Regions from separate parts of the Streptomyces sp. V2I9 genome, predicted to be linked through region 2. Evidence: riboswitches for the same ligand, from Rfam matches in the RefSeq annotation. Region 2 holds a riboswitch; each other region holds the start of a gene.

The links. A riboswitch is a leader RNA that binds a small molecule or an ion and turns the genes downstream of it on or off. The one in region 2 is predicted to bind cobalamin.
Region 1: another riboswitch for cobalamin. It lies ahead of QFZ71_RS21065 (ribonucleoside-diphosphate reductase subunit alpha); the one in region 2 lies ahead of QFZ71_RS05215 (cobalamin biosynthesis protein).
Region 3: another riboswitch for cobalamin. It lies ahead of QFZ71_RS00915 (ABC transporter substrate-binding protein); the one in region 2 lies ahead of QFZ71_RS05215 (cobalamin biosynthesis protein).

The regions. Positions count from the first base shown of each region.
Region 1 is NZ_JAUSZJ010000002.1:4,748,185-4,755,975, reverse strand. It holds gene QFZ71_RS21085 (carbon starvation CstA family protein) at 1-1,792, shown strand, start outside; gene QFZ71_RS21080 (YbdD/YjiX family protein) at 1,789-1,992, shown strand; gene QFZ71_RS21075 (hypothetical protein) at 2,220-2,906, shown strand; gene QFZ71_RS21070 (GNAT family N-acetyltransferase) at 2,906-3,415, shown strand; cobalamin riboswitch at 3,467-3,603, shown strand; gene QFZ71_RS21065 (ribonucleoside-diphosphate reductase subunit alpha) at 3,740-6,163, shown strand; gene QFZ71_RS21060 (ribonucleotide-diphosphate reductase subunit beta) at 6,163-7,182, shown strand; gene QFZ71_RS21055 (hypothetical protein) at 7,197-7,412, opposite strand; gene QFZ71_RS21050 (helix-turn-helix domain-containing protein) at 7,494-7,791, shown strand, end outside.
Region 2 is NZ_JAUSZJ010000002.1:1,155,511-1,163,301, reverse strand. It holds gene QFZ71_RS05225 (putative cobaltochelatase) at 1-813, opposite strand, end outside; gene QFZ71_RS05220 (cobyric acid synthase) at 810-2,537, opposite strand; gene QFZ71_RS05215 (cobalamin biosynthesis protein) at 2,659-3,624, opposite strand; cobalamin riboswitch at 3,760-3,892, opposite strand; gene QFZ71_RS05210 (hypothetical protein) at 4,066-4,293, opposite strand; gene QFZ71_RS05205 (inorganic phosphate transporter) at 4,306-5,568, opposite strand; gene QFZ71_RS05200 (class II aldolase/adducin family protein) at 5,847-6,506, shown strand; gene QFZ71_RS05195 (alpha/beta hydrolase) at 6,574-7,701, shown strand.
Region 3 is NZ_JAUSZJ010000002.1:199,870-207,660, forward strand. It holds gene QFZ71_RS00905 (ABC transporter ATP-binding protein) at 1-499, opposite strand, end outside; gene QFZ71_RS00910 (FecCD family ABC transporter permease) at 496-1,590, opposite strand; gene QFZ71_RS00915 (ABC transporter substrate-binding protein) at 1,587-2,633, opposite strand; cobalamin riboswitch at 2,693-2,880, opposite strand; gene QFZ71_RS00920 (beta-ketoacyl synthase) at 3,032-4,258, opposite strand; gene QFZ71_RS00925 (acyl carrier protein) at 4,255-4,530, opposite strand; gene QFZ71_RS00930 (acyl-CoA dehydrogenase) at 4,633-6,645, opposite strand; gene QFZ71_RS00935 (beta-ketoacyl-[acyl-carrier-protein] synthase family protein) at 6,720-7,791, opposite strand, start outside.

The sequences.
Region 1 (7,791 bases), 3.6 Mb from region 2:
CGGGGCCGTCCAGGACATGGTGACGCTCTTCTTCTCCACCCGCCGCAACGGCCGTTCGCTCGGTCAGATGGCGCGCGACGAGATAGGGCCGGTCGGCGGGATCGCCGCCCTGGTCGCGGTCTTCATCATCATGATCATCCTGCTCGCGGTCCTCGCGCTGGTCATCGTGAACGCGCTCGCGCACTCGCCGTGGGGCGTCTTCTCCATCGGCATGACGATCCCGATCGCCCTCTTCATGGGCGTCTACCTGCGCATCCTGCGGCCCGGCAAGGTCAGCGAGGTCTCCCTCATCGGCGTCGCGCTGCTGCTCCTCGCGATCGTCTCGGGCGGCTGGGTCGCCGAGTCGTCGTGGGCGGACTTCTTCACGCTGGAGCCGGGCACGCTGGTCATCTGGATGATCGTGTACGGGTTCCTCGCCTCCGTGCTCCCCGTCTGGCTGCTGCTGGCCCCGCGCGACTACCTCTCCACCTTCATGAAGGTCGGCACGATCGGGCTGCTGGCCCTGGGCGTGGTCGTCGCCCTGCCGACCCTGAAGATGCCCGCGGTCACCGACTTCGCCTCCAGCGGCTCGGGCCCGGTCTTCGCCGGTTCGATGTTCCCCTTCGTCTTCATCACCATCGCCTGCGGCGCGCTCTCCGGCTTCCACTCCCTGGTCTCCTCCGGCACCACGCCGAAGATGGTCCAGAAGGAGACGCAGATCCGGATGATCGGCTACGGCGCCATGCTGGTCGAGTCGTTCGTGGCGATCATGGCGATGATCGCCGCCTGCATCATCGACCCCGGTCTCTACTTCGCCATCAACGCGCCCGCCGGCGTGATCGGCGACAGCGTCCAGTCCGCCTCCCAGGCCGTGGCGAACTTCGGGTTCACGATCTCCCCGGACGCCCTGGCGCAGGCCGCCAAGGACGTCGAGGAGGCGAGCCTGCTCTCCCGGACCGGGGGCGCGCCGACGTTCGCGCTCGGCATGGCGGAGATCTTCTCCGCGGTGGTCGGCGGGACCGCGATGAAGGCGTTCTGGTACCACTTCGCCATCATGTTCGAGGCGCTCTTCATCCTCACCACCGTGGACGCCGGCACCCGGGTGGGGCGCTTCATGCTCCAGGACATGCTGGGCAACGTCTACAAGCCGTTCCGCGAGGTCAGCTGGAAGCCGGGGGTCTGGTTCGCCAGCGCCGTCGTGGTCGGCGGCTGGGGCTACTTCCTCTGGGTCGGCGTGCACGACCCGCTGGGCGGCATCAACCAGCTCTTCCCGCTCTTCGGCATCGCCAACCAGCTGCTGGCGGCCGTCGCGCTCGCCGTCTGCACCACCCTGCTCGTCAAGTCCGGCCGCCTGAAGTGGGCGTGGGTCACCGCGGTCCCGCTCGCCTGGGACGTGGCGGTCACGCTCACCGCGAGCTGGCAGAAGATCTTCTCCGACGACGTGAAGATCGGGTTCTTCGCCCAGCGTGACAAGTATCAGGCGGGCATCGACGCGGGCGAGGTGCTGCCCCCGGCGAAGACCATGGACGACATGCGGACCGTCGTCACCAACTCCACCGTCGACGGGGTGCTGAGCGCGCTCTTCGCGCTCCTCATCATCGTGGTGCTCGTGGACGCCGCGAGGGTCTGCTACCAGGCCATCCGCGATCCGGAGAGCGTCAAGCTCCACGAGACGCCGTTCGTCGAGTCCCGGCTCGTCGCCCCCGCCTCGCTCTTCGCGACCAAGGAGGAGAAGGCCGAACTGGCCGCCGCCGGTGTCGGCCCCGAGGGCGGCCTGCGCAAGGAGGCGGCGGGAACGGGGAGCCGGACATGACGGTCGCGGATGTACGACGGCTGGCCGGGCGGATCCGCTGGTACGTCCGCGAGGTGACCGGCGAGTCGGTCTACGACCGGTACGTGGCGCACGCCCGCGCACACGATCCGGACGCGCCCGTCCTGTCCCGCCGCGCCTTCGAGCGCGCACGCATGGACGCCCGCGAGGCGGACCCCCGCGAGGGCTTCCGCTGCTGCTGAGCCCGACGGCCGGTCACCAGGCCCTCGCTCACGGGCCGTCGCCCCTCCCCCGATGGGGCGGGCGGCGGCCCGGCGGCCTTTCAGTCGCCCGCCGGCCTTCCGGTCGCCCGGCGGTCCGCTGCCCGCCGGCCTTTCCACTGCCCGCCGGGCCCGGCCGTCCTTCCGGTGCCTTCCCGTCGTTCGCCTTCCCGGCACACGGAGCCCTCACCGTACGCAAGGATGTGCGCATGACCTCGCGTTCCCGGCGGCCCCGGTTCCGGCTCGTCCGCACCATCACCCCGGCGGCGCCGGCAGTGGCCCTGGCCGCCTCGGCGGGCTGCGGCACCGAGCCGCCGCCCGACGCGCGGGCGGCGGACCCGAGCGGTTCGGCCGTCCCGGCGCCCGACCGGGCGGAGCTGGAGGCGCGGGCGCGGGCCGCGCGGACCGTCCCGGAGCATGTGTGGGTGACCGAGGCCGACGGCTTCGCCCTGGCCCGCCGGTCGGTCGGGGTGCTCGGCGACGACGGGTTCGGCAGCGCCTACACCTCGCCGGACGGCGGCCGCATCCAGCTGTCGGTGGAGCGCCGCCCGCACGCCGTGGCCGACTGCACGGACGCCGCCGCCCACCCGGCCGGCCGGAAGCCCCCCGCGACCTGCGAGCGGGACGGCGGACAGTGGTACAGCGCCACGGAGTCGGGGCACGCGTACGCGCGCGAACAGGGCGGCCTCGTGGTGACGTTGAGCGGAACACGCCAGGAGGTGGACCGGGCGACGCTGCGGGCGGCGGCCCTGGCCGCCCACCGGGCCGACGACCGCGAACTCGACGAGGTCCTGCCGCCCGCCGGCCCGGACTCCGCCGAGCGGCCGGTCGAGCGCGGCGACCTGCCGCCGGTGGGGGACGGCGCCCCCGACAACGACGTGGGAACGAGTGGTTGATGAAGGTGACGGTCAGGGTGGCCGACCCCGCCGAACACGCCGTTCTCGGCGAGATCATCGCCGAGGCGTATCTGGGCGACGGCCTGCTGGACGGTCCGCGGGACCCGTACCTGCTGAAGCTGCGGGCGGTGGAGCAGCGGGCGGCCGAGGCGGAGGTCCTCGTCGCGGTGGCCCCGGAGGGGGCGGTGCTCGGCGGGGTGACGTACGTCCCGCCGGGTGCTCCGTGGTGCGACATCGCCGGTCCGGACGAGGCCGAGTTCCGGATGCTGGCGGTGGCCCGCGCGGGGCGCGGGCGGGGCGCGGGCGAGGCGCTGGTGCGGGCCTGCATCGAGCGGGCCCGGTCCGCCGACGGGGTCCGGGCGCTGGTGCTGTCGACGCAGCCGGCCATGTTCCCGGCCCGGAGGATCTACCGCCGGCTGGGCTTTCTGCGGACCCCCGAGCGGGACTGGGAGCCGGTGCCGGGCCTACGGCTCATGACGTTCCGGCTGGACCTGGAGGCGTCTTCCTAGGCGCGAAGGACATCGCCGCGACACAACATGTGGGGGCCACATCATCCGGCTGCCCCCACATGTATGCTCGACCTCGCTGTCGCCGCAGGGGAATCCGGTGCGAATCCGGAACTGTCCCGCAACGGTGTGATCAGTGCGCTTCTGCGCACCCGCAAGTCCGAAGACCTGTCGACAGCGCGTCCGGCTCGACCGAACCGGGCGCCAGACGTCCGGGCCTCGCGGATGGGCCGGTGGACGCCGTCAGCTGCGCTGCCCCGACCCCGGGTTTCGCGCTGCCCGGCTTCTCCGCCCTCCGCAGGCCCCTGCCGAGCGAGGGAAAGCCCTGTGACCATCGCGCCCGCCGATCCGGTTTCAGCCACCGAATCCGCAGTGCCCCCGGTGTCGGCCACGGCCGGGAACACCCCGAACGACGGACCCGGTACCGCGCTGCTGCGGACCCTGACCGATCTCACCGTCGATCTTCCCGACACCGACCCCGGCCGGGTCGCCGCCGCCGCGCTGCGCGGGCGCAACGCCCGCTCCGACGAGGCCGAGCTGCGCTCGCTGGCCACCGAGGCCGCCGCGGGGCTGATCTCCGAGGACCCGGCGTACTCCCGGCTCGCCGCCCGGCTGCTGACCCGTACGATCGCGGACGAGGCCGCGGGCCAGGGCGCGACGTCCTTCTCCGCCTCGGTCGTCGTCGGGCACCGCGAGGGCCTGATCGCGGACCGCACCGCCGCCTTCGTCGAGCTGCACGCGAAGGCGCTGGACGAGCTGGTCGAGCGGGCGCTGGCCGAGGGCGCGGACGACCGCTTCGGCTACTTCGGTCTCCGTACGCTGCACAGCCGCTATCTGCTGCGCCACCCGCACACCCGCCAGGTGATCGAGGTCCCGCAGCACTTCATGCTGCGGGTGGCGGCGGGCCTCGCCGAGGACGAGTCGGCGCGGGCGCTGGACGAGGTCGCCGCGCTCTACGGGCTGATGAGCAAGCTGGACTACCTCCCCTCCTCCCCCACGCTCTTCAACTCCGGCACCCGGCACCCGCAGATGTCCTCCTGCTATCTGCTGGACTCGCCCAAGGACGAGCTGGACTCGATCTACGACCGCTACCACCAGGTGGCACGGCTCTCGAAGCACGCGGGCGGCATCGGTCTGTCGTACTCCCGCATCCGCGCCAGGGGTTCGCTGATCCGGGGCACCAACGGGCACTCCAACGGCATCGTGCCGTTCCTCAAGACGCTGGACGCCTCGGTGGCCGCGGTGAACCAGGGGGGCCGGCGCAAGGGCGCCGCGGCCGTCTACCTGGAGACCTGGCACGCGGACATCGAGGAGTTCCTGGAGCTGCGCGACAACACCGGCGAGGACCAGCGGCGTACGCACAACCTGAACCTGGCGCACTGGATCCCGGACGAGTTCATGCGCCGGGTCGAGGCGGACACCGAGTGGTCGCTGTTCTCCCCGGCGGACGTGCCCGAGCTGGTCGATCTGTGGGGCGACGCGTTCGACGCCGCCTACCGGGCGGCCGAGGCCGCGGGGCTGGCCCGCAAGGCGATGCCGGCGCGTGAGCTGTACGGCCGGATGATGCGGACCCTCGCGCAGACCGGGCAGGGGTGGATGACGTTCAAGGACGCCTCCAACCGGACCGCGAACCAGACCGCCGAGCCGGGCCGGGTCGTGCACTCCTCGAACCTGTGCACGGAGATCCTGGAGGTCACGAACGACGGCGAGACGGCCGTCTGCAACCTGGGCTCGGTCAACCTGGGCGCGTTCGTGGCGGACGGCTCGATCGACTGGGAGCGCCTGGACTCCACGGTCCGCACCGCCGTGACCTTCCTGGACCGGGTCGTCGACATCAACTTCTACCCGACCGAGCAGGCGGGGAACTCCAACTCCCGCTGGCGGCCGGTCGGTCTGGGCGCGATGGGCCTCCAGGACGTCTTCTTCCAGCTGCGCCTGCCCTTCGACTCCCCCGAGGCCCGCGCGCTCTCCACGAAGATCTCCGAGCGCATCATGCTCGCCGCGTACGAGGCGTCCTGCGACCTCGCGGAGCGGTCGGGCCCGTTGCCGGCCTGGGCCGAGACGCGGGCGGCGCGCGGGGTGCTGCACCCCGACCACTACGCCACCGAGCTGAACTGGCCGGAGCGCTGGGACGCCCTGCGCTCCCGGATCGCGAAGACCGGTATGCGCAACTCGCTGCTGCTGGCCATCGCGCCGACCGCGACGATCGCCTCGATCGCGGGCGTGTACGAGTGCATCGAGCCGCAGGTCTCCAACCTGTTCAAGCGCGAGACGCTCAGCGGTGAGTTCCTCCAGGTCAACGCCTACCTGGTGGACGAACTGAAGAAGCTCGGCGTGTGGGACGCCCGCACCCGCGAGGCGCTGCGCGAGGCCAGCGGCTCCGTGCAGGGCTTCGCGTGGATCCCCGAGGACGTGCGGGCGCTGTACCGCACGGCGTGGGAGATCCCGCAGCGCGGCCTGATCGACATGGCGGCGGCCCGTACGCCGTTCCTCGACCAGAGCCAGTCGCTCAACCTGTTCCTGGAGACGCCGACGATCGGCAAGCTCTCCTCGATGTACGCGTACGCCTGGAAGCAGGGGCTGAAGACGACGTACTACCTGCGTTCGCGCCCGGCGACCCGGATCGCCCGTGCCGCGTCCGGCCAGGCGTCGGCCGCCGCCCCCATCCCCGTACAGCAGGCTTCGGCGCCCGACGCGGACGCCATCGCCTGCTCCCTCGAAAACCCCGAGTCCTGCGAGGCCTGCCAGTGATGAGCACCACGAACGAAGAGAAGAACCTGCTCGATCCGGGATTCGAGCTGACCCTGCGTCCCATGCGCTACCCGGACTTCTACGAGCGCTACCGGGACGCGATCAAGAACACCTGGACCGTGGAGGAGGTGGACCTCCACTCGGACGTCGCCGACCTCGCCAAGCTGTCGCCGGGCGAGCAGCACATGATCGGCCGGCTGGTGGCGTTCTTCGCCACCGGCGACTCGATCGTGTCGAACAACCTCGTGCTGACGCTGTACAAGCACATCAACTCCCCCGAGGCGCGGCTGTACCTGTCGCGGCAGCTCTTCGAGGAGGCCGTGCACGTCCAGTTCTATCTGACGCTGCTGGACACCTATCTGCCCGACCCGGACGACCGGGCGGCGGCGTTCGACGCGGTCGAGGAGATCCCCTCGATCCGGGAGAAGGCCCAGTTCTGCTTCCGGTGGATGGACTCGGTCGAGAAGATCGAACGGCTGGAGACGAAGGCGGACCGCCGCCGCTTCCTGCTGAACCTGATCTGCTTCGCGGCCTGCATCGAGGGACTGTTCTTCTACGGGGCGTTCGCCTACGTGTACTGGTTCCGCTCACGCGGCCTGCTGCACGGTCTCGCCACGGGCACCAACTGGGTGTTCCGTGACGAGACGATGCACATGAACTTCGCGTTCGAGGTCGTGGACACCGTCCGCAAGGAGGAGCCGGACCTCTTCGACGACGCGCTCCAGCAGCAGGTCACCGACATGCTCAGGGAGGCCGTGGAGGCGGAGCTGCAGTTCGGCCGTGACCTGTGCGGCGAGGGCCTGCCGGGCATGAACACCGAGTCGATGCGCCAGTACCTGGAGTGCGTCGCCGACCAGCGGCTCGCCCGCCTGGGCTTCCCGACGGTGTACGGCTCGGAGAACCCGTTCTCCTTCATGGAGCTCCAGGGGGTCCAGGAGCTGACGAACTTCTTCGAGCGCCGCCCGTCCGCCTACCAGGTGGCCGTCGAGGGCTCGGTCGGGTTCGACGACGACTTCTAGACCGCAGGGGTTCCTCAGACCCTGGCCCAGCTTCCGGGCCGGGGGCGCCGCGCGGCCGTGACCGGCCGCGCGGCGCTCCGCGTTCGCGGGGGTGCGGGCTCCCGCCGCCCCCGTTCCGCCTCCCGCAGCTGGCGGGCGATGCGGCGCTCGCGGGCGACGCCGACCGCGACAGGCGCGAGGACGAGGGCGAAAAGGGCGGCCACGACCAGGTAGTTCAGGAATGTGTTCATGCCTCCACTCTGGCCCGCCGGGGCGAAAATCATCAGTGGCAGGACTGCCATAGGACCCCAAATAACTGCCACACTCGTTCCATGCTGACCAACGTCGCCGTCCTGCTGCTGGACGAGGTCCATCCCTTCGAACTCGGCGTTCTGTGCGAGGTGTTCGGGCTCGACCGGAGCGAAGAGGGCCTGCCGGTCCACGAGTTCGCGGTGGTCTCCGCCGAGGGGCCCGAACTGCGCACCCACGCGGGCTTCACCATCAGCACGCCGTACGGCCTGGAGCGGCTGGAGGAGGCCGACCTCATCGCCGTCCCGGCGAGCGGGCACGTCATGGACCGGGAGTATCCCGAGGAGGCCCTGGACGCGCTGAGGCGGGCCGTGGAACGGG
Region 2 (7,791 bases):
GACCTCGAACGCGGCGCAGGTCGCGGCGATCTGCCGCAACACGCCGTCGCCCAGCACGACCCGCGGCAGCAGGGCGCGCGCGACGGCGATCCGCTCACGCAGCGCGCCCTCCTCCTCGGCCCAGCGCGCCGTGAACCCCTCGGGATCGTCGTCGTACGCGAGCCGCCGCCGTACGACCTCCACCCGCTCGTCGGTGTCGCGGGAGGCCGAGACCTCCACGGTCAGGCCGAACCGGTCCAGCAACTGCGGCCGCAGCTCGCCCTCTTCCGGGTTCATCGTCCCGACCAGCAGGAACCGCGCCGCATGCCGTACGGAGACACCCTCGCGCTCCACGTACGAGGCGCCCATGGCCGCCGCGTCCAGCAGCAGGTCCACCAGGTGGTCGTGGAGGAGGTTGACCTCGTCCACGTAGAGGATGCCGCGATGCGCGTCGGCCAGCAGCCCCGGCTCGAACGCCTTCACGCCCTCGGAGAGCGCCCGCTCGATGTCCAGCGCCCCCACCAGCCGGTCCTCCGACGCGCCGACGGGCAGCTCCACGGTCCGCGCCGGACGCGACACACCGGCCGCCTCCGCGTGCGGCCCGTCGGGACACGCCGGATCAGGGGAGACGGGATCACAGGAGAACCGGCAGCCGGGGACCACGGAGACCTCGGGCATGAGCGCGGCGAGCGCCCGCACGGCGGTGGACTTGGCGGTCCCCTTCTCCCCGCGCACGAGGACCCCGCCGACAGCGGGGCTGACCGCGTTCAGCAACAGCCCGAGCCGCAGGTCGTCCTGCCCGACGATCGCGGTGAAGGGATACGGCGTACTCACTTGGCCTCCTGGTCGACATGAACATCAGCAACCCCGAACGCGGCGGACCGGGCGTTCTCGTCCTCCCGGGCCTTCCGGGCCTCTCCCACCGCCGCCGGGCTCCCCGCTCCCCATCCCTCCGGCGACCGGGGAGCGGGGTCCCGGACCGTGCCCCGGCTCTCCGGTGCACCCGCCCCCGCGACCCCGAGCGCCCCCGTGCCCCCGCCGGCCGCCGGCAGGGCGGGCGCCCCCGGCGGCACGAACGGCAATCCTCCGGGCGCGCCCCCTTCGATCAGCCGCCACAACGCGTCCGTGTCCGCGTGCTCCTCGACCAGATCCCCGAGCCGGTCCAGCTGCTCCTCGCGCAGCACCGCGAAGCTCGTGTCCGGCGCCGGTACGAACCGCCGCCCGGCGGCCCGCGCCACCTCCGCCAGGAACCGCCGCCGGAACGCGTCGCTCTCCAGCGACCCGTGCCAGTGCGTCCCCCACACCGCACCCACCCGGCATCCGTCCAGGAACGGCTCCCCGCCCCGCACATCGGCCACCCCGTGGTGGATCTCGTACCCCTCCACCGGCTCGCCCAGCGCCGAACCGACCGGCCGCGCCAGCGTCTTGGCCCGGTCGAAGCGGACGCGTACGGGCAGCAGTCCGAGCCCGTCCACGACCCCCGCCCGCGACTCCACCTCGTCCTCGATCCGCTCGCCGAGCACCTGGAACCCGCCGCAGATCCCCAGCACCGGCCGGCCCTCCGCCGCCCGCCGCGCCAGCGCGTCCGCGAGGCCGCGCTCGCGCAGCCAGGCCAGCGCCTTCACCGTGCCGCGCGTCCCCGGCACGACCACCAGGTCCGCGTCGGCCAGCTCCTCCGCCCGGTCCACGAACCGCACGACGACGCCCGGTTCGGCGGCCAGCGCGTCCACGTCGGTGAAGTTCGACATCAGCGGCACCGCGCAGACCGCGACCCGCAGCACGTCCTCGCCGTGCGGGGGAGCCACGACCGACTCCCGCACCGCACCCCGCAGGGAGACCCGCAGGCCGTCCTCCTCGTCGATGCCGAGCCCGTGGGCGAAGGGGAGCACCCCGTACGTCCGCCGCCCGGTCAGCCCGTACAGCATGTCCAGGCCCGGCTCCAGCAGGGAGACGTCGCCCCGGAACTTGTTCACCAGGTAACCGGCGACCAGCGCCTGGTCCTCGGGGCTCAGCAGCGCCGTGGTCCCGAAGAACGAGGCGAAGACCCCGCCCCGGTCGATGTCCCCGACCACCAGCACGGGGAAGCCCGCGGCCCGCGCGATCCCCATGTTCACGATGTCGGTGCGCCGCAGGTTGATCTCCGCCGGCGAACCGGCCCCCTCGCAGATCACCGCGTCGTACGCCGACCGGAGCTGCTCCAGGCAGTCGGTGACCGTGCCGAGCAGCGCCTCCTGACGGCCCCCGTGGTATCCCCGCGCGCTCATCTCGCCGACCGGCCTGCCCATCAGGACCACCTGACTGGACCGGTCGCCGCCCGGCTTCAGCAGCACCGGGTTCATCAGGGCCGTCGGCTCCACCCGTGCCGCCTGCGCCTGCATCGCCTGGGCCCGGCCGATCTCCGCGCCCTCGCGGGTCACGAAGGAGTTCAGCGACATGTTCTGCGCCTTGAAGGGCGCGACCTTCACACCCTGGCGCACCAGCCAGCGGCAGATGCCCGCCGTGACGACGCTCTTGCCCGCATCGGACGTGGTCCCCGCGACCAGCAGCCCACCGCTCATGCCCGCTCCCGTTCCTGTACCGCGTCCCGTGCCGGACCGTCCACGCCCGTCCCCTCGGGGCGCCCCGTGCCCGTACCGCGGCGCGTCCCCGCGGCGCGTCCCGTTCCCGTGCCCCGACCGCTCACGTCCGTCCCCGCTTCCGCCCCGCGAGGAGGCATCCCGCCGCCAGCCGGCCCGCCACGCACACCCCGAGGGCCAGCAGACCCACCCGGCGCGACAGACGCACCGCGCGTTCGATGTCCGCGCCGCGCACGTCCCGCCCGGCCGCCCCGTTCAGCACCGGCCGGTGCTCGACGCGCCCCGCGTACGCCAGCGTGCCGCCGAGCCGTACGCCGAGCGCCCCGGCGAACGCGGCCTCCACCGGCCCCGCGTTCGGGCTCGGGTGGCGGTGCGCGTCGGCCCTCCAGGCGCGTACGGCGTCCAGGGGCCGCCCGCCGCCCACCACCGCCAGCGCGGCCGTCAGCCGGGCGCCCGGCCACCCCGCCACGTCGTCCAGCCGGGCCGAGGCCCAGCCGTAGCGGCGGTAGCGGGGCGACCGGTGGCCGACCATCGCGTCGAGGGTGTTCACCGCACGGAACCCGACGAGCCCCGGCACTCCGCCGATCGCGCCCCACACCAGCGCGCCCACGACGGCGTCCGAGGTGTTCTCCGCGACCGACTCGACGACGGCGCGGGCGATCCCCGGACCGTCCAGGGCGTGCGGATCGCGCCCGCACAGATGCGGCAGCCGCCGCCGGGCCGCCTCCAGGTCCCCGGCGGTCAGCGCATCCCCGATGGCACGGGCCTCCCGGCCCAGCGACGTACCGCCGACGACGGACCAGGCGGTGGCGGCGGTCAGCGCGACGGCGAGCGCGGGGCGGGTCCGGACGGCGCGCGCGGTCAGCGCGGCGGCCCCCACGGCGCCTCCGGCGCAGACGAGGGTGTGCAGTGCGCCCCGGCCCCGGTCGTCCCGCCACAGCAGGGACTCCACCCGTGCGGCGGCCCGGCCGAACCCGGCGACGGGGTGGCCCCGCCGTGGATCGCCCAGGAGGGCGTCGGCGATCAGCCCGGCCGTGGCGCCGTACGCGAAGACGCGATCGGCCCGCACGGGTCAGCCCGCCGCGGGGAGAGGCGTTCCGGCGGCTCGGCCCGGAGTCGGGGGCACGGAATGCGGCACACGGCGGCCGGGCATGGCGTAGTCCTCACTCAGGGTCCGCGCCCTGGTTCGACGTGACGGCGACGAGAGTCTCCTGGCTCCCGGATCCGCAGTTCCCCCGGCCTTCCAGCCCGCGTACCGCGAGCCGTGACGTCCGGTGTGGGGGAGTGCTCCCCGGTGACAGTGGCGGGACCGCGCCGGATTCGCACCGGCTTCCTCTGCTGTCGCCGTAAATGGCTCCGGCAGTCCACCACGCCCCGCGAACAGCCGTCAACTCGCTGTTGACCTGCGGGGCTCCACTGTGGGCAGACGCACATCGGGCCGGACACACAGGTGTGGGTCCGGCCCGATGGAGTGCCGATGCGGGGCGCCCGGGGGCGTACGCGTGACGGGTCAGGCGACGATCAGGTAGATCCCGTACGCGACCGCCGCCGCGCACGCCGCGAAGCAGGCGTAGGCGCTGGTGCGGGCCAGCGCGGCCGACCCGCCGGAGGCGCCGCCGGACGGGGCCGACAGCTTGGAGAGGGCGACGATGCCCAGGGTGAAGAGGCCGACCAGCGCGACGGTGACCACGAGGCTGACACCGAAGACGGAGGCGAGAGCTGCCCAGTCGATTTTCATGTGGATCCGTCCTTACACCGTGGCCGTCGGCCGGGCCGGGTCGTCGGGCGCCGATGCCGGGGCCGCGATGGTGGTCATGAGGCCGGCGGCCGGGACGCCGGCGGGCGGCGGCTGGACCGCGGCCATGGCGGTGGTGACGACGCCCCGGGGCTCGTCGTCGCCGTCCGAGTCGTTGACGTTGGTGTGGTCGACCGGCTGGCGGCGCGAGGCCAGCCAGATGGCGAAGGAGCCGCCGACGAGCAGGAGCGCGGTGACGGCGATGCCCCACGTGCCCTGCTTGGTCAGGAACTCGGCGGCGGCGCCGACCAGACCGGCGGCCGGCAGCGTCAGGCCCCAGGCGACGAACATCCGGGTGGCGGTGGACCAGCGGACCACGCCCCCCTTGCGGCCGAGGCCCGCGCCCATCACGGCACCCGAGCAGGACTGGGTGGTGGAGAGCGAGAAGCCGAGGTGCGAGGAGGCCAGGATGACGGTGGCCGCACTGGTCTGGGCCGCGAAGCCCTGCGGCGGCTTGAGGTCGGTCAGGCCCTTGCCCATGGTGCGGATGATGCGCCAGCCGCCGAGGTAGGTGCCGAGGGCGATGGCGACGCCGGCGGAGACGATGACCCACATCGGCGGGTTGGAGCCGGGAGCCAGGACACCGCTGGTGACCAGGGCGAGGGTGATGATGCCCATCGTCTTCTGGGCGTCGTTGGTGCCGTGGGCGAGCGAGACGAGCCCCGCGGAGGCGATCTGCCCGGCCCGGTAGCCCTTGGCGGTGGACTTCAGCTGGTTCGGGTCGGTGACGTTCCGGTTGATCCGGTACGTCAGCCGCGTGGCCAGCATCGCGGCGAAGCCGGCGACCAGGGGGGCGGCGATCGCCGGGAGCAGGACCTTGGTGACGACGGTGCCGCCGTTGATCGAGGACCAGCCGGCCGACATGACCGCGGCGCCGATCAGACCGCCGAACAGGGCGTGGGAGGAACTGGAGGGGAGGCCGACCAGCCAGGTCAGCAGATTCCACAGGATGGCGCCGACGAGCGCCGCGAAGATGACCTCTGTTCTGAGGCCGTCCTCGTTGACGATCCCGCCGGAGATCGTCTTGGCGACCTCCACCGAGAGGAACGCGCCGATCAGGTTGAGAACGGCGGACATCGCCACCGCTGTCTTGGGTTTCAGTGCGCCGGTCGAGATGGTCGTCGCCATCGCGTTGGCGGTGTCGTGGAAACCGTTCGTGAAATCGAACACGAGAGCTGTTACGACCACAATCGCAAGCAGCAGCGTGATGTGTTCCATTTACCCAGGCAATCGTTCGACGTCAGTGGCTCGTAGAACGTAGGCAACCTGAGTGAACGGAAGATGAACTGGGCAGGGCGTTGCGGTGACCCCAAGTGGAGTGGGTCGCCTCCGGTTGTGTGCGGGAGAGGTCGTACGAGGTCCGTGGGGCGCGGCGTGGACCGCCCTTTGCCGCTTGATGGCGAACATTTTGAACGGCCGTTCGACCCCTGATGGAGATCCCCGTCACGTCCCCCCGTGACGTTCCGGTTACGCGTGTTCCCGCCTAGCCTCGCCCCATGACTCACCAGCACCCGGAATCCGTGGACCGCACGTGGCGGGACCTCGTCGGCACGGCGCGCCGCAGCGCCGCGGACGGCCTGGTCGTCGGCACGTCGGGCAATGTGTCCGCCCGCGTCGGTGACCTGATCCTGGTGACCCCCAGCGGAGTGCCCTACGACCGGCTCGGACCCGGCGACGCGGTCGGCGTCGATCCGGAGGGGCGCCAGGTCCTCGGGGAGCTGAAGCCGACCAGCGAACTCCCCCTCCACCTGGCGGTCTACCGCTCCACCGACGCCGCCGCCGTGGTGCACACCCACGCCGTGCACGCCACCGCCGTCTCCACCCTCGTCGCCGAGGTTCCGCTCGTCCACTACGCGGCGGCCATCCTCGGCGGGCCCGTCCGCACCGCCGCCTACGCCCGCTACGGCACCCCGGAACTGGCCGAGGCGATGCTCGAAGCCCTCCGGGACCGCACCGGCTGCCTGCTCGCCAACCACGGCACCGTCACCTACGGCGACACCCTCGACCAGGCGTACGACCGCACCGCCCAGCTGGAGTGGCTCTGCCGTCTCTGGCTCACCGCGAGCTCGCTCCCCGGCCGCACCCCGGCCCTGCTCGACGAGGGCCAGCTGGCCGAGGTGACGGAAGCGCTCAAGGGGTACGGCCAGAGCGGCTGACGTACGCCCGCCCCCGGACGGCCGCCGTCCACTGGCAGCCCGCCGCCCGCCCGACGACACTGAAGCGGTGCGCCCGGTAACCGCGACGGCAACGGCCGTCACCACAGTCCTCGGGGTCGGTGCGGCAGCGGTCGCGGCCGGCCGGTACGCGGGCGACGTCGCCCTCAGGCCGACGCCCGGCCGTCCTCTCCCCGCCGACCGCCGCCTCACCGTGCACGCCACGGCGGCCGGGCGGACCACCCTGACCCGCTCCTTCTCGGCGCTCCGGCCCGGCACCTACGGCCTCGCCGGGCCCGGCGTCCACGCGGTCGTCGGCCCCGTGGTCGAGGGAGCCTCCCGGGGCGCCGACACCGTCGTACGGAGGCTGGAGAGCGTCGGCCAGGGGCTCCTCGAACCCGGCGCGAAGGTCCGGCTCACCCCCGAGCTGTACGGCGGCGACCCGAGCACCGACCTCGGCCTGGACCACCAGGAGGTCGAGATCCCCGGCGAACTCGGGCCCCTGCCCGCCTGGTACGTCCCCGGCGGGCGCGACACCTGGGTGATCACCGTGCACGGCCTCGGCACGAGCCGCGCCCACCCCATGAACGTGATGGGCTTCCTGCACGGGCAGAGCCTCCCCGTGCTCGACCTCGCCTACCGGGGAGACCCCGGAGCCCCGCGCCCCGCCGACGGCGTCGGCCACTTCGGAGCCTCCGAGTGGCGCGACGTCGACGCCGCCATCCGCTTCGCCCTGCGGTACGGGGCCCGGAACGTGATCGTCCACGGCTGGTCCACCGGCGCCACCATGGCTCTGTACGCCGCCGTCGAGTCCCCGCTCCGCGACCGGATCAGCGGCATCGTCCTCGACTCCCCGGTACTGGACTGGCAGGCCACCCTGCGGGCCCTGGCCGCCGCCCGCGGCGTTCCGGCCGCGCTGCTGCCGCTCGCCGTGCGGGCCGCCCAGGGCCGGACCGGCCTGAACCCCGCCCCGGTGCTGGAGACCTCCGCCCCGGTCACCCTGGACACCCCGACCTTGATCTTCCACGGCCCCGACGACACGATCGCCCCCTGGGGGCCCTCCCGCGAACTCGCCGCCCGCCGGCCGGAGCTGGTCGCCCTCCACGCCGTACGGCAGGCTCCGCATGCGTCGATGTGGAACGCCGGCCCGGCCCGCTACGAGGAGACCCTGCGCCGCTTCCTCACCCCCCTGATGTGAGCCGATGGGGTGAACTCTCGCCCTTGTCGTCGCGCCGGGGGAACCTTTCACGTACCGGTGAAACGCCTTCCGTTTGGGCTTTCGGGCCGT
Region 3 (7,791 bases), 960 kb from region 2:
CCAGGAGGAGTTCGCGGGGCCGCTGGGCGAGGGCGCGGGCGATCTGGACGCGCTGGCGTTCGCCGCCGGACAGGGTGTGCCAGGACTGCCCGGCGCGATCCGTGAGCCCGGTGCGCCGCAGCGCGTCGGCGACGGCGTCCTCGTCGGTGCGGTCCGGGGCGGACCAGGCGCGCCGGTGCGGGATGCGGCCGAGGCGGACGACGTCCAGGACGCTGAGGTCGACGTGGGTGACCGCGTGCTGGTCGACGACGGCGATCCGGCGGGCGACGGTGCGGCGGCCGAGACCGGCGAGGGGGTCGCCGTCCAGGGTGACGACACCGGTGTCCGGGGCGAGGAGGCCCGCGAGGATCCGCAGCAGGGTGGACTTGCCGGAGCCGTTGGGGCCGAGGAGCCCGACGGTGGAGCCGGGCGGCGGGGTGATGGCGACGCCGTCGAGGATGAGCCGGCCGCCCGCCTCCCGGCCGACGCGCTCGGCGCGCAGGCCCGTGGAAGCGCTCATGAGGTGCTCCGGGTGCGGTACAGGACGAGGACGAAGGCGGGGACGCCGATCAGCGCGGTGACGACGCCGACCGGTACCTCCTGCGGGTCGAGGACGGTCCGGGCGAGGGTGTCGACCCAGACCAGGAAGACCGCCCCGGCGAGCGCGGTGACCGGGAGGAGTCGCCGGTGCCCGGAGCCGGTGAGGGCGCGGGCGGCGTGCGGCAGGACCAGGCCGACGAAGCCGATCGCCCCGGCGGCGCTGACCAGGGCGGCGGTCAGCAGGGCGGTGGTGCACAGCAGCACGGTCCGGGTGCGGGCGACGTTCACGCCGAGCGCGGCGGCGGCGTCCTGCCCGAAGGCGAAGGCGTCGAGCGTGCGGGCGTGGGCCAGGCAGATCACCAGGCAGACGGCGAGCACGGCGGAGCACAGGGCGACCTCGCTCCAGCCGACGCCGCTGAGCGAGCCGAGGAGCCAGAACAGCACCCCGCGGGTCTGCTCGGCGTCGGCGGAGGTCATCACGACGAAGGAGGTGAGGGCGGAGAAGAGCTGCATCGCGGCGACGCCGGAGAGGACGACGCGGTCGGTGGAGCCGCCGAGGGTGTGGCTGAGCGACAGCACCAGGGCGAAGGAGAGGAGAGCCCCGGTGAACGCCCCGGCCGACAGCGACACCGCTCCCCCGCCGACCCCGAGGACGACCACCACGACCGCCCCGGTGGAGGCGCCGGAGGAGACGCCGAGGACGAAGGGGTCGGCGAGCGGATTGCGCAGCAGCGACTGCATCACCGTGCCGCACACCGCGAGTCCGGCGCCGCACACGGCGGCGAGGAGGGTGCGCGGCATGCGGAGGTTCCAGACGATGCCGTCCCGGATCGGGCTGAGGTCACTCGCGCCGAGCCCGAGGTGCGCGGCGACGGTGGAGCGGACGTCGGGGACGGAGATCCGGGCGGGCCCGATGGTGACGGCGACCGCGACGGAGGCCAGGAGGAGGAGCAGGCCGCCTCCCCAGAGCAGCACGGCGAGCGGAGCACCGATCCGTGCGGGGCCGTCGGGGTGGGTGGCGGCGGGCGGCGCGTCGGCCCGCTCTTCGGCCGCACGGCTGTCCGCGCTCACTCCGCGAGCCCGAAGTCGCGCAGTCCGGCCGCGACGCGCTCCAGTCCCTCGACGGTCCGGATGGTGGGGTTCATGGCCTGGCCGCTGAGGAGTACGTAGCGGCGGTTCCTGACGGCGTCCATCGTCTTCGTGACCGGGTCGGACTCCAGGAACTCGATCTTCTTCCGGGCGCTCTCGGCGGTCTGCGTCGTGCGGCTGAGGTCGCCGATGACCAGGACGTCGGGGTTGCGGTCGGCGACGGTCTCCCAGTTGATCTGGGGCCATTCGTCGCGGGTGTCGTCGAAGACGTTCTTGGCCCCGAGTTCCCTGGTGATGACGCCGGGCGCGCCGCAGCAGCCCGCGAGGTAGGGGGCCTTGGAGTCGGAGAACCAGTAGAGGAGGGAGGTACCGGAGGCGTCGATGCCGTCGGTGGCCTCGTCCACGCGGGTGCGGAGCTTCTTCACCAGGGCGTCGCCGCGTTCGGGAACGTCGAACACCTGGGCCAGTTCGCGTACTTCGGTGTAGACGCTGTCCATCGTCAGGGGTGCGGTGCGGGCTCCGTCGCCGCCGCCGCTGTTGTCCTTGCCGACGCAGTCGGCGGGCGAGATGTAGGTCGGGACGCCCAGCTTCTCGAACTGTTCGCGCGGGGCGACGCCGCCCTTGGCGAGGGTCGAGGCGAACGAGGCGGAGAGGAAGTCGGGCTCCTTGTCGAGGACCTTCTCCGAGGACGGCCGGTTCTCCGCTATCCGCTCGACGCCCGCGTTGGCCTTCTCCAGCCCCTTCATCACCGGGTCGCTCCAGGTGGCGGTACCGGCGAGCCGGTCGGCGAGGCCGAGGGAGAGCAGGATCTCGGTCGAACCCTGGTCGACGGAGACGGCCCGCTCGGGCGGGGCCTGCACGGTGACGGTGCGTCCGCAGTTCTCGAGCGTGAGCGGGAACCCGGCGGTCCTGCCGCTCTCGTCGCTCCTGCCGGGTCCCTGGCCGCCGCAGGCGGTCAGCGTGAGCAGGCCCGCCGCGAACAGGGCGGCGGTACGTATCGGGGCGGAGGTGGCTGTGGGCAGCACGAAGGACCTCGGTGTCTCTGGGCCCTGTCGCGGAGCCCGTCGTACGGTTCCCGCGCCCGGGTACGGGCGCGGGCGCCAGCAGGTCTTCGGACTCGGGTTCGTCCGGGCGGGACGCCTTCCCGGAGCGCGGGTGCGCTCCAGTGGCCGTGGCCCCGCCCGTCCCCCTCACCGCTGCGCGTCAGTTCCGGGTTCGCACCGGATTCCCTGACCCCGTCGCTGGGGTTCGACTGGCCCCGGCAAGCTATCACGCGCCTTCGCCCGGACCAGGGACGGTGCGACCAGCCGGTGCGCGGGGCCGGTGCGGCGTGGGATCGGCCCGCCGCACCGGCCCGTGGAGGGCTCCGCCGGGGTGCCGGAACCCGTGGTTCACCCGGTCCGAGCGGCACGGAATCCCGAGGTCAGGGGGCGGCCTGGAGGGCGATCACCGCGTTCTGGCCGCCGAAGCCGAAGGAATGGCTGACGGCCCGCCGTACGGGTGTCACGCGCGGGGCCTTGGTGACGCAGTCGATGTCGAATCCGGGCTCGGGGGCGTCCAGGTTCGCGATCGGCGGGATCACCCCGTGCTGGAGCGTGAGAATCGTCAGGCCCGCCTCGATGGCGCCGGCCGCTCCCATGCAGTGGCCCAGGACGCCCTTGGGGGCGGTGACGGGCGGCCGGTGCGGGTAGGCCCGGCTGATGAGCGCGGCTTCGGTGGCGTCGTTGAGGGGGGTCGACGTCCCGTGCGCGTTGACGTGGTCGACGTCTCCGGCCTGCCAGCCCGCGTCGCGCAGCGCCGCGTCGACGGCTTCCCGCGCGACCGCCCCGGAAGGGTGGGGGCTGGTGGGGTGGTGGGCGTCCGTGGTGGCGCCCGTGCCGGCGATCAGCGCTCGAGGGGCGGCTCCTCTGGACCGGGCGTCCTCGGCCCGTTCCAGGACCATGACGGCGGCGCCCTCGCCCATGACGAGCCCGGCCCGGTCGGCGGCGAAGGGGCGGCAGAGCCGGGCGGGGTCGCCGTCCCGCGGTGCCGCCGCGCCGGAGCGGCCGAAGCCGGTCATGGCGACCGGGAAGACGATCGACTCGGTGGCCCCGGCGATGGCGATGTCGCAGTGGCCGAGCGTCAGCATGTCCCGTGCGACCGAGAGCGCGGTCACCCCCGACGAACAGGCCGTGCAGGGGGCGAGGCTGGGGCCGGTGGCCTTCATGTCGATGGCGATCTCGGCCGCGGGCATGCTCGGGATGGTCAGCAGGATGCCCGAGGGAGAGGTGGCCTCGGGGCCTCGCCGGTCCAGCGCGACGGCCTGTTCGGTGAGCCCGGCGGATCCTCCGCTGCTGGTGCCGACGACGACGGCGACCCGGGCGCCGTCCCACTGCGCGGGGTCGAGCCCGGCGTCGGCGACCGCCTCGCGGGCGGCCAGGAGGGCGAACTTGACGTACCGGCCCATCCGGAAGGCGGTCCGGCCGCCGACGGCGTCGTCGAGGTCGATGCCGGAGACCGTGCAGGCGAAGTCGACCGCGCAGCCCCGGAGTTCGGGAACGGTCGCGGCGGGCGAGACGCCGGCGCGGACTCCGTCCCAGGTGGTGTCGGTGGTGTGGCCGACCGGGGTGATCATTCCCAGCCCGGTGACGGCGATGGCGGGTCGCTTCATCGGGTGTTGCTCACCGGCACCGTCGCTTCGGCCTCCATGCTGCCGACGGCCGCGTCGATGTACGCGGTGATGTCGGCCAGCGTGGCGTCCTTGTAGAGCTTCTCGGAGTCGGCGGTGACGCCCAGGGTCTCCTTGATGATGACGGCGAACTCGGCGACCGCGAGGGAGTCCATCTCCAGGCTGTCCATGGTGGACTCCGGCAGGACCTCGGCGGCGGGCACCTTGAACGTCCCGGTCAGCACCTCGGTGATCTTGGGGTGGATGGTCGTCATGGTGATTCCTCTCGTCGGCGTTCGTTGGGTGGAGCGGTTTGCTGCCGGGGGTGGGGAACGCGATGGCCCACCGCCCGAAATAACTGGATGAAGATATTCCGGTTACGCCTTCGGGTGAACCGATTCGTCAGCGCTCACCTGCGGCTTCTCGAACCATCGGGCGAGCACCGACGCGGTCCCCCAATACGCCATCAGCACCCCTCGGGTACCGAGCGCCGCGACCTTCTCCCGCAGCGGTCGCCTCCTGCTGCCGCAGACGGGCCGGCGGAACTCCCCCGCCCGGCTGCGGGCTCCGGCCCTGCGGCCCCGGTGCCAGGGGCCCTCGGGGTCGTCGTAGACGTCGGCGTAGCGGGGGCCGGCGATGGGCCAGTCCGACATCAGGCGCTCGGGAAGCGCGAAGGTCGCCACCAGCGAGGGGGTGTGCTCGGCCACCACGGCGACCGCCTCCTCCATCGCGTCGGGGAGCGAGGTGACCTGATCGGCGGTCAGCCGTCCGGCGGCGAGCAGGTCACCGCTGTTGCGGTCGATCCACCGGAGCGCGAAGAGCCGCCGCAGCTCGGTGAGGCGTTCGCGCGCCTCGCCCTCGGGCAGCCGGGCCGCGGCCTCGGCGTACGCCTCGTCCGCCTGCCGGTAGGCGTGGGCCTCGACACCGCGCAGCGCGGCCGGGGAGGCGGCGTTCCAGCGGCCGAGCGGGTCGCCGGGCGGGGCGGCGCTCATCCGCGCGCGGGCACGGGCGAACCAGAGGTCCTCCACCGCCCCGAACAGGCTGCCGAGGAAGGCGGGGTCTCCCGGGTCTCCGGGGCCGTCGCCCTCGACGGCCTCCCGTTCGGTGGCGCTGAACAGCATCTCGGCGGCGGCCTTGGCGTGCACGGCGAGGTTGTCGCCCTCGGCGGTGATGGCGCCCTCGATGCCGGTGAACAGCTCGGTCATCCCGTTGTTCTCCAACAGCCCCTGGGCGCCGCAGCGCTCACGGCATTCGACGATGACGTCACGCGCCCGCCAGGTGATCCACCCCTTGGCGACGGCGACCAGGCGCTCCGCCTCGTCCCGGTCGGCCTCCGGGGCCGACTCCCAGCGGTCCAGGGCCCTGCGGTGCAGCAGGCTCATCGCGTAGACGGTGGCCATCGCCCCGGCCAGCGGCCCGTGGTGGGTGCGGTGCGCGTACACCGGGACCTGCCGGGCGGCGCGGGACGCGGAGATCATCCGGTGTCCGGCGTACCGGACGGCGATGGCCAGGGTGACCCGCGCGGAGCCGACCGCGCAGGCGCTCATGGAGAGCTTGCCGGGGGTGACCCGCCCGATGGAGGCGAGGAACCGCCTTCTGCGGTTGGGTACGTCACTGCGGAACCGGCCGTCGTCGCCGATCCGCCCCTGCTGCCCGGCGAGCAGCGCCCCGCGCGGGACGAAGCAGCGGTCGAAGGAGGTCAGGCAGTGGTCGACCGGGGACCCCATCCGGGCGGGCAGCCGCCGCACCCGCACCCCCGGCAGGGCGCGGTGGGCGTCGGTGAGCGGGGCGAGGAAGAGGAAGACCCCGTGGTCGGTGCCGTCGGCGAGCAGACGGGCCGCCACCACACCGGACTTGGGGCCTCCGGCGGGGCTGGTGTTGGGCATGAACTTCTGCGCCCCGGCATGGGGGGTGTGGAGCACGAAGCCGTCGCGTTCACGGTCGTACGTCGCGGTCGTCTCGATCGCCGCCGCGTCGTTGCCGTGCGCCACCTCCGTACAGAGGAAGGTGCCCACGCGGCGCAGGGCGAGGAAGTCGGACAGGTCGCGCGAGGTGCCCGCGTCGTGGTCGAGGAGGCTGCCGAGGAAGAGGTTGTAGTGGATGCCCGCCACGGTCGTCAGGGCGGGGTCGACCGGGCCGAGCCATTCATGCAGGGCGGACAGCGCGCGCGGGTCGGCGGCCACCCGCGCACCGCTGTCCAGCGCGTTGTTGAGGATGCGCAGCCGGTGGTAGGAGAGAGCGAGTCGTTCGTCGGGGGTGCCGCCACCGGGGCGACGAAACGGTTCTGTTGTCAGCAGGCGACGCCAGAATCCGTGTTCCTGACGGAAGTTCGGTCCGAAGAGCACGGTGGTGAGCAGGTCGTTCGTGGACGGCGAGGCCGCGTCATTCATGGGTACGGTCACAACACAGTAACGATCAAGGAACGGCGAGGACACCCCTCGCCGTCCTGAAATGCCCCCGTATATCAGGCACGTTGGAAGGCGAGGGCGACATTGTGGCCGCCGAAGCCGAAGGAGTGGCTGAGCGCGGTCTCGACCCGCTGGTGGCGGGGTTCCTTCGTCACACAGTCGAGTGGGAAGGCATCGGGCAGCGCGTCCAGGTTGGCGATCGGCGGCACGGTGGAACGCTCCAGTGTCAGCACGGTGGCCACCGCCTCGATCGCGCCCGCCGCCGCCAGGGTGTGCCCGAGGACGCCCTTGGGCGCGGTGACCGACGGCCGGTGCGGGAAGAGCCGGGAGACGAGCGTGGCCTCCATGGCGTCGTTGAGCGGCGTGGAGGTCCCGTGGGCGTTGATGTGGTCGACATCGCCCGGCGCCCAGCCCGCCTGGTCGAGGGCCGCCTGGACGGCGCGCTGGGCACCGTACCCGTCGGGGGCCGGGGCGGTGGGGTGGTGGGCGTCCGTGCTGGAGCCGGCCCCGGTGAGCAGGGCGCGCGCGCGGCCCCCGCGGGCGCGTACGCCTTCCTCGCGCTCCAGGACGAGCATGGCCGCGCCCTCACCGATGACGAAGCCGTCCCGGTCGGCGGCGAACGGACGGGACGCGGCCGCCGGGTCTCCGCCACGGGTGGACAGCGCGCCCATCCGGGCGAACGCGGTGACCACCAGCGGGGTCAGCACCGCCTCCGCGCCGCCCGCCACCACCACGTCGCAGCCGCCGGTCAGCAGCAGATCGCGGGCGACGGCGACGGCCGTGGCCCCGGAGGCGCAGGCGGTGGCCGGGGCGAGGCTCGGGCCGCCGGCCTTGAGCGCGATGGCGACCTCGCCCGCCGCCGCGTTGGGGATCATCATGGGGACCAGCAGCGGGGAGACCGCGTCGGGGCCCGAGGCCGCCAGTCTGGCCGCGTTGTCGACGAGGACGGAGACACCGCCGACGCCCACGCCGAGGACCACGCCGACCCGGCTGCCGTCCCACCGGACCGGGTCGAGGCCGGCGTCGGCGACGGCCTGCCGGGCGGCCACCAGCGCCAGCTTCACGAACCGGGCCATCCGCCACACCGACCGGCCGCCCACCGCCGCGTCCAGATCGATGCCGTCGACC